DNA from 2 places in the Streptomyces sp. NPDC059373 genome. Region 2 is predicted to be linked to the other one. Evidence: riboswitches for the same ligand, from Rfam matches in the RefSeq annotation. Region 2 holds a riboswitch; the other holds the start of a gene.
What was found. A riboswitch is a leader RNA that binds a small molecule or an ion and turns the genes downstream of it on or off. The one in region 2 is predicted to bind S-adenosylmethionine.
Positions count from the first base shown of each region.

Region 1 (3,497 bases), on a different contig from region 2:
CGTCGCCGGCGGCAACGACCTGTGGGCGACCCGCTTCCATCTCTCGATCAACACGATCACCTGGGTCTCCCGGATCGGCTTCTTCGTGCTGCCGGTGGTGGTCTTCATCGCGACCAAGCGGATCGCGCTCGGCCTCCAGCGGCGTGACCGCGACAAGATCCTGCACGGTCGCGAGACCGGCATCATCAAGCGGCTTCCGCACGGCGAGTTCATCGAGATCCACGAGCCGCTGCCGCAGAGCGCGCTCTACACGCTCACCTCGCACGAGCAGCCCAAGCCGCTCGAGATCGGCCCCGTGGTGGACGAGAACGGCGTCGAGCGCAAGGTCGGGCGGATCGCGAAGATCCGTGCGAAGTTCTCGCAGGGCGTGTACGGCAAGGACACGCAGATCCCGAAGCCGACGCCCGAGGAGTACAAGGAGATCATGAGCGGCCACGGCCACCACTAGCTCCGCGCTGCGCTGCGCTGCGCCACCGGGAAAGGGCTTCGTCCGTGGGTTGGACGGGGCCCTTTTCCGTGCCTTGGCGCGGCTAGGCTTTGGGTACGTCCACACACTTGGAGCGAGGAGCGGTTCATGAGCTGGCCCGACCTGTTGAGCGCGCTGTTGTCCGGCAAGGACCTGACCGCGGCCGACACGGCGTGGGCGATGGACCGGATCATGCAGGGTGAGGCGAGCGACGCGCAGATCGCCGGGTTCATGGTGGCGCTGCGGGCCAAGGGCGAGACGGTCGAGGAGGTGTCGGGGCTCGTTGACACGATGTACGCGCACGCCCTGCCGCTGGACATCCCCGGGCCCGCGGTCGACATCGTCGGCACGGGTGGTGACCGGGCCAAGACGGTGAACATCTCGACCATGTCGGCGATCGTGATCGCCGGGGCCGGCGTGAAGGTCGTCAAGCACGGCAACCGCGCGGCCTCGTCGGCGAGCGGCGCGTCGGACGTTCTGGAGCGGCTCGGTATCAACCTCGACATTCCGCCGCAGCGGGTCGCCGAGGTGGTCGAGGAGACCGGCATCACCTTCTGCTTCGCGGCCAAGTTCCATCCCGCGATGCGGTTCGCCGCGCCGGCGCGACGGGATCTGGGCATCCCGACCTCGTTCAACATCCTCGGCCCGCTGACCAACCCCGCACGGGTCACCGCATCGGCGGTCGGCTGCTTCGACACCCGGATGGCGGGACTCATCGCCGGCGTACTGGCTCGGCGGGGGTCCTCGGCGTTGGTCTTCCGGGGCGACGACGGGCTCGACGAGCTGACGACGACGGCCACTTCGCAGGTCTGGGTGGTCCGGGACGGCTCGGTCGAGCAGGTGCCCTTCGATCCGCGTGACGTCGGTATCGAGCTGGTGCCGGTGGAGGCCCTGCGCGGGGCGGACGCGGAGTACAACGCCGAGGTCGCCCGGCGCGTCCTCGCCGGTGAGCCCGGGCCCGTGCGGGACGCGGTGCTGCTCAACACGGCGGCCGCGTTGGTGGCCTTCGAGCCGGTTGAGGGCCTCCCGCTGGCGGAGCAGATCGCGGCGGGTGTCCGGCGGGCGGCGGAGTCGATCGACTCCGGGTCGGCCGCGAAGACGTTGGAGCGGTGGGCGGCGGCCACCAACGCGTAGCCGGGCCGGGGCCGCCCTCGTGGTGCCGGTGCGGTCCGGGGCCTCCGGGGCTGGGGGTCCTGGACCGACATATTTACGTGCGTGACGGGTCCGTCCGTTGCCTTGCCCGGCATGCCGCACACAAATATGCGGAGCGTCCAGAACCCCCACCCCTCCGACCCCGGCCCTCCCCGCCGTCTCCTTCTCTCCGGCCGGGTTGGGGGTAGGCCGTCCGCCTGAGGCGAGCGAAGCGAGGTGGGGGTCCCCCCGGCCGAAGGCTGGGGGAGGGCTGGCCCAACCCGGCGGTGCCCCGGGCGCGGGCCTGGACGTTGTGTCCGGGATTTGGACGGCGACTTGTCGCGTGACGATCACGTGGCATACTCCTTGGCAGGTCACGAGTGACAGCGCAAAGGCCCCGGCTCGCTGTCCGGCAACCCTCCTTCTGCGGCGGGGTGCCCCGGGTGATGACCAGGCCGTGAGCAGCAAGGCTCACGGCAAGCGCGGATCCTGGAGTTCTTCTATGAGCAAGCGAATGCGATAGGGCCCGAAGGCCCCGTTTCGCCACCCTCCGTATGCCGGTGATGGCTGTGTTGAGGGTTTTCTTCCGCTGACTTCCCGCTTGCCCACAGGAGCTTTGCCATGTCTGTCGACCAGTCTGTCTGTGCTGCCCCGCTGCCCGTTCTCGGCCGGGACGTGCTCGTGCCGCTTGTGACCGGTGGCGAGGTGACCTACGCGGCCCTCGATTACGCGGCGAGTGCTCCGGCGCTGCAGCGGGTGTGGGACGACGTCGCCGCGTATGCGCCGTACTACGGCAGCGTTCACCGGGGGGCGGGTTATCTGTCGCAGTTGTCGACGGATCTGTTCGAGCAGAGCCGCGTCACGGTTGCCGAGTTCCTCGGGTGCCGTCCCGACGACCAGGTCGTGTTCACGCGTTCGACCACTGATTCGCTGAACCTGCTGGCCGCCGCCCTCCCGGTCGGCTGCGAGGTGTTCGTCTTCGAGACCGAGCACCACGCCTCGCTGCTGCCCTGGCGGGACGCCGAGGTGACGTATCTGAGCGCGCCGCGCAGCCCGGAGCAGGCGGTACGCACGCTGCAGGCGGCGCTCGCCGGCCGGGAGTCGTACGGGCCGGCGCTTGTGTGTGTGACCGGCGCGTCCAACGTCACGGGGGAGTTGTGGCCGGTGCGGGAGCTGGCTGCGGCGGCGCATGCGAATGGGGCGCGGATCGTGCTGGACGCTGCGCAGCTGGCGCCGCATCACCCGGTGGATGTCGCGGAGCTGGATGTGGACTGGGTCGCTTTCTCGGGGCACAAGCTCTATGCACCTTTCGGCTCCGGGGTGCTGGCCGGGCGGGCCGACTGGCTGCGGGAGGCCGAGCCGTATCTCGCGGGGGGCGGGGCGTCGCGGCGGGTGGCGCGGCGGGCGGACGGCGGGGTGGATGTGGAGTGGCACGAGTCCGCTGCGCGTCACGAGGCCGGGTCGCCCAATGTGATCGGCGTCTACTCGATCGCCTCGGCCTGCCGCGCGCTGACGGAGGCCGGGTTCGACGGTCTCGTCGAGCGGGAGCAGCGGCTGGTGGCCCGGGTGCGGGAGGGGCTGGCGAGGGTGCCGCAGGTGAGGGTGTTGTCGCTGTTCGGGGATGACGCGCCGAGGGTGGGCGTGATCTCGTTCGTCGTGGACGGCTGGAACAGCTCGCACTTCGCCGCCGCGCTGTCCGCCGAGTACGGCATCGGCGTGCGCGACGGTCTGTTCTGCGCCCACCCGCTCGTCCGTACGCTGCTGGGCAGCGAGCCGCAGGACCCCGGCGAGTGCGGCGCGCCCGACGCCGCCCCCGGCGAGCGCTCGCTGAACGCCATCCGGGTGTCCTTCGGCGCCGGTACGCCCGACGAGCACGTCGACCGCTTTCTGACGGCGGTGG
Region 1 covers NZ_JBHYXC010000010.1:176,699-180,195, forward strand. The annotation lists gene qcrB (cytochrome bc1 complex cytochrome b subunit) at 1-448, shown strand, start outside; gene trpD (anthranilate phosphoribosyltransferase) at 575-1,600, shown strand; SAM riboswitch class IV at 1,970-2,086, shown strand; gene ACFXJ5_RS17330 (aminotransferase class V-fold PLP-dependent enzyme) at 2,219-3,497, shown strand, end outside.
Region 1: another riboswitch for S-adenosylmethionine. It lies ahead of ACFXJ5_RS17330 (aminotransferase class V-fold PLP-dependent enzyme); the one in region 2 lies ahead of thrC (threonine synthase).

Region 2 (3,497 bases):
AGTCGCTGCGGAAGTCCTCGTCGAAGACGGGTTCCAGCGGGGTCTGGAAGAGCAGGTGGTGGATGAACCACAGGACGGAGTTCGCGATGCCGTTGTAGGCGCCGGTGAAGGTCTCCTCCGGGATGTCGAGCATCCGGACGTGCTGGCCGCCGCTGTCTGCGGGGTCCAGCCGTCCGCCTGCGGCGCGCTCGACTGCGGCTCGGTCGCCCTCGCTGAGTGCTGCGCACACCCAGACGGCGTCTGCGTCCGGGCCGATGGCGCTCAGGCCTGAGACCAGGCCTCCGCCGCCGCGCTTGGCGGTGAGCGAGCCGTCCTCTTTGTGGAGGGCGTACGTCACCGGTCCCCGGTTCGAAGCGACCAGCACTCGTGCGGCGTGTGAGGCGACCATGTCGCCAGCCTAGCCGCGCAGGCGCGGCACCAAACGTTGGCGCAGGCCGTCCGGGGCTGCGCCCCCCGCCCCCGGGTCCCCAGGGGCGCTGCCCCTGGACCCCGGCCCTCGCCTGCCCCGCGTCTCTCGGGGGCTGCGCCCCCAGGCCCCCACTGCACTCCAACCGGGTTGGGGGTAGGCCGCTCGACTGAGGCGGAGCGGGCTGGCACAACCCGGCCACGGAGCCGCACCCGGCGACGCACCCTCGGGCCACGGGCCAGCACCGTCGGGGTACGCGCCGTCGCCGGGTGCGGGCGGGTTGGGCCAGCCCGTCCCGCCTCAGGCGGACGGCCTACCCCCAACCCGGTGGGTTTGGGGGCAGGGGGGCGGAGCCCCCGGGGCGGGGGGCGGGAAGGGCGGGTGGGGCGGCGCAGGGGCGGAGCCTTAGGCGGCGCGGCGGGCGGCGTATTCGGGGACGGTGAGCATGGGGGGGCGCTCTTCTGTGGCGACGTCGTGCATGCGGGGGGTGAAGCCGTCGTCGGTGCGGTCGAACTGGGTGAGGACGGGACGGACGAGGTGGCCCCGGGACAGACGGAGCTGGGCGGTGCGATAGATCGTGGCGGCCATGCGGCCGAGGGCCTGGCTGTCCTGGTGGCGGTGGTGGCGGACGCCGACGTCGACCTGGGCCAGGGCGTCGAGGCCGACGGTGTTGAGGGAGTCGATGAGCATGCCTATTTCGACGCCGTAGCCGACGGGGAAGGGCAGCTGCTCGAGCAGGGAGCGCCGGGCGGCGTACTCGCCGCCGAGGGGCTGGACGAAGCCGGCGAGCTGGGGCCAGTGCAAGTTGAGCAGGGGCCTGGCGACGAGCTCCGTGACGCGACCGCCGCCCGCGGGAACGACCGTGCCGCCGGTTTCCAGGGGGCGGTCGTACATGGCCTTGACCAGCTGGACGCCGGGGTCGGTGAGGAGCGGGCCGATGATGCCGGACACGAAGCGGGAGTCGAAATCGCGCAGGTCGGCGTCGACGAAGGCGACGATCTCACCGCTGGTCGCGAGCAGGGAACGCCAGAGCACCTCGCCCTTGCCGGGCAGGGCCGGCAGGCGGGGGAGGACGTCGTCGCGGTGGACGACGGTCGCTCCGGCGGCCTCGGCGATGGCGGCGGTGCGGTCCGTGGAGCCGGAGTCCATGACCACCAGCTCGTCGATCAGGGGCACCGCATCGCTCATCAGCTCGCGGCGAATCGTTTCCACGATGCTTCCGACCGTGGCTTCCTCGTTGAGCGCGGGCAGGACCACGCTCACCGTGCCGTTCGGCCCCGCCGAACGCTTGGCGGTGAGCAGAGTCGATAGCGGGCGGCGGTCGGCTGACCATGACCGGCGCTGCAGCCAGCGGGCTACCTCGTCGAGCACGTGCGGCTCCGATCTGTCGGAAGTGTCCCCCCTCCGGCAGGGCGGTCTGTCTCGATGGACGGACTACCTATGACCAGGTTCGGGGTCGTCGGTTACAGTCTTGAACACGAGACATGACCATCGTATGTCCACGATGATCACGCCTTGTTACGTTTGTCGGTGACAAGACGAACGACAAATGCGGTGACGATATGCCACCGCCATACCGCTCATCCAGAGGGGCAGAGGGAACGGCCCGTTGAAGCCCCGGCAACCCTCCCGCCGACCGCGAGGTCCAGGTGGGGAAGGTGCCAATTCCGTCTCGCGGCGAAATGCGCCGCGGGGAAGATGAGGAAAGGGCCTCGCCTCCATGTCTTTGCAGACCATTGCCACCGCCGCCACCGACAGCGCCTTCGGCCCCGCCGCCGCGCTGTCCTGCCGCGAGTGCGGTGAGCGCTTCCCGCTGACGCCGATCTTCGCCTGCCAGGAGTGTTTCGGGCCGCTCGAAGTGGCGTACGACCTCCCGACCGGCGATCCCGAGGCACTGCGCAAGCAGATCGAGGCCGGCCCGAACAACATCTGGCGGTACGCGCCGCTGCTGCCGGTCCCGGCGGACGTGGCCCAGAAGCCGAACCTGAACCCCGGCTTCACCAAGCTCGTCAAGGCCGACAACCTCGCCCGCGAGCTGGGCATCACCGGCGGCCTGCACATCAAGGACGACTCCGGCAACCCGACCCACTCCTTCAAGGACCGGGTCGTCGCCATCGCCCTTGAGGCCGCCCGCACCTTCGGCCTCACCACCCTGTCCTGCTCCTCCACCGGCAACCTCGCCGGTGCGGTGGGCGCCGCCGCCGCCCGGGCCGGCTTCCGCTCCTGCGTGTTCATCCCGCACGACCTGGAGGCCGGCAAGGTCGTCATGGCCGCGGTCTACGGCGGCGAGCTGGTCGGCATCGAGGGCAACTACGACGACGTCAACCGCTTCTGCAGCGAGCTGATCGGCGACCCGATCGGCGAGGGCTGGGGCTTCGTCAACGTCAACCTGCGCCCCTACTACGGCGAAGGGTCCAAGACGCTCGCGTACGAGATCGCCGAGCAGCTCGGCTGGCGGCTCCCGGACAACATCGTGATCCCGATCGCCTCCGGCTCGCAGCTCACCAAGATCGACAAGGGCCTGCAGGAGCTGATCAAGCTCGGCCTCGTGCCCGACAAGGCCTACAAGATCTACGGCGCCCAGGCCGAGGGCTGCTCCCCGGTCTCCACCGCCTTCAAGGCCGGCCACGACGTCGTACGCCCCCAGAAGCCCGACACCATTGCCAAGTCGCTGGCCATCGGCAACCCGGCCGACGGGCCGTACGTCCTCGACATCGCCCGCCGCACCGGCGGCGCGGTGGAGGACGTCACCGACGAGCAGTGCGTGGACGCGATCAAGCTGCTCGCCCGCACCGAGGGCATCTTCGCCGAGACGGCGGGCGGTGTGACGGTCGGCGTGCTCAAGAAGCTCATCGAGAACGGTCAGCTCGACCCCGCCGCCGAGACCGTCGTCCTCAACACCGGCGACGGCCTCAAGACCCTCGACGCCGTCGCACCGACCACCGGCCCGTCCGCCATCATCCGTCCGACCCTTGCCGCGTTCCGAGAGGCTGGCCTCGTATGAGTGCATCCGTCCGCATCCCGACCATCCTTCGTACGTACACCGGCGGACAGGCCGAGGTTCCCGCCGAGGGCGCGACGCTGGCCGAGG
Region 2 covers NZ_JBHYXC010000003.1:52,125-55,621, reverse strand. The annotation lists gene ACFXJ5_RS08070 (trehalose-6-phosphate synthase) at 1-388, opposite strand, end outside; gene ACFXJ5_RS08065 (glucosyl-3-phosphoglycerate synthase) at 812-1,777, opposite strand; SAM riboswitch class I at 1,984-2,111, shown strand; gene thrC (threonine synthase) at 2,127-3,410, shown strand; gene ACFXJ5_RS08055 (ubiquitin-like small modifier protein 1) at 3,407-3,497, shown strand, end outside.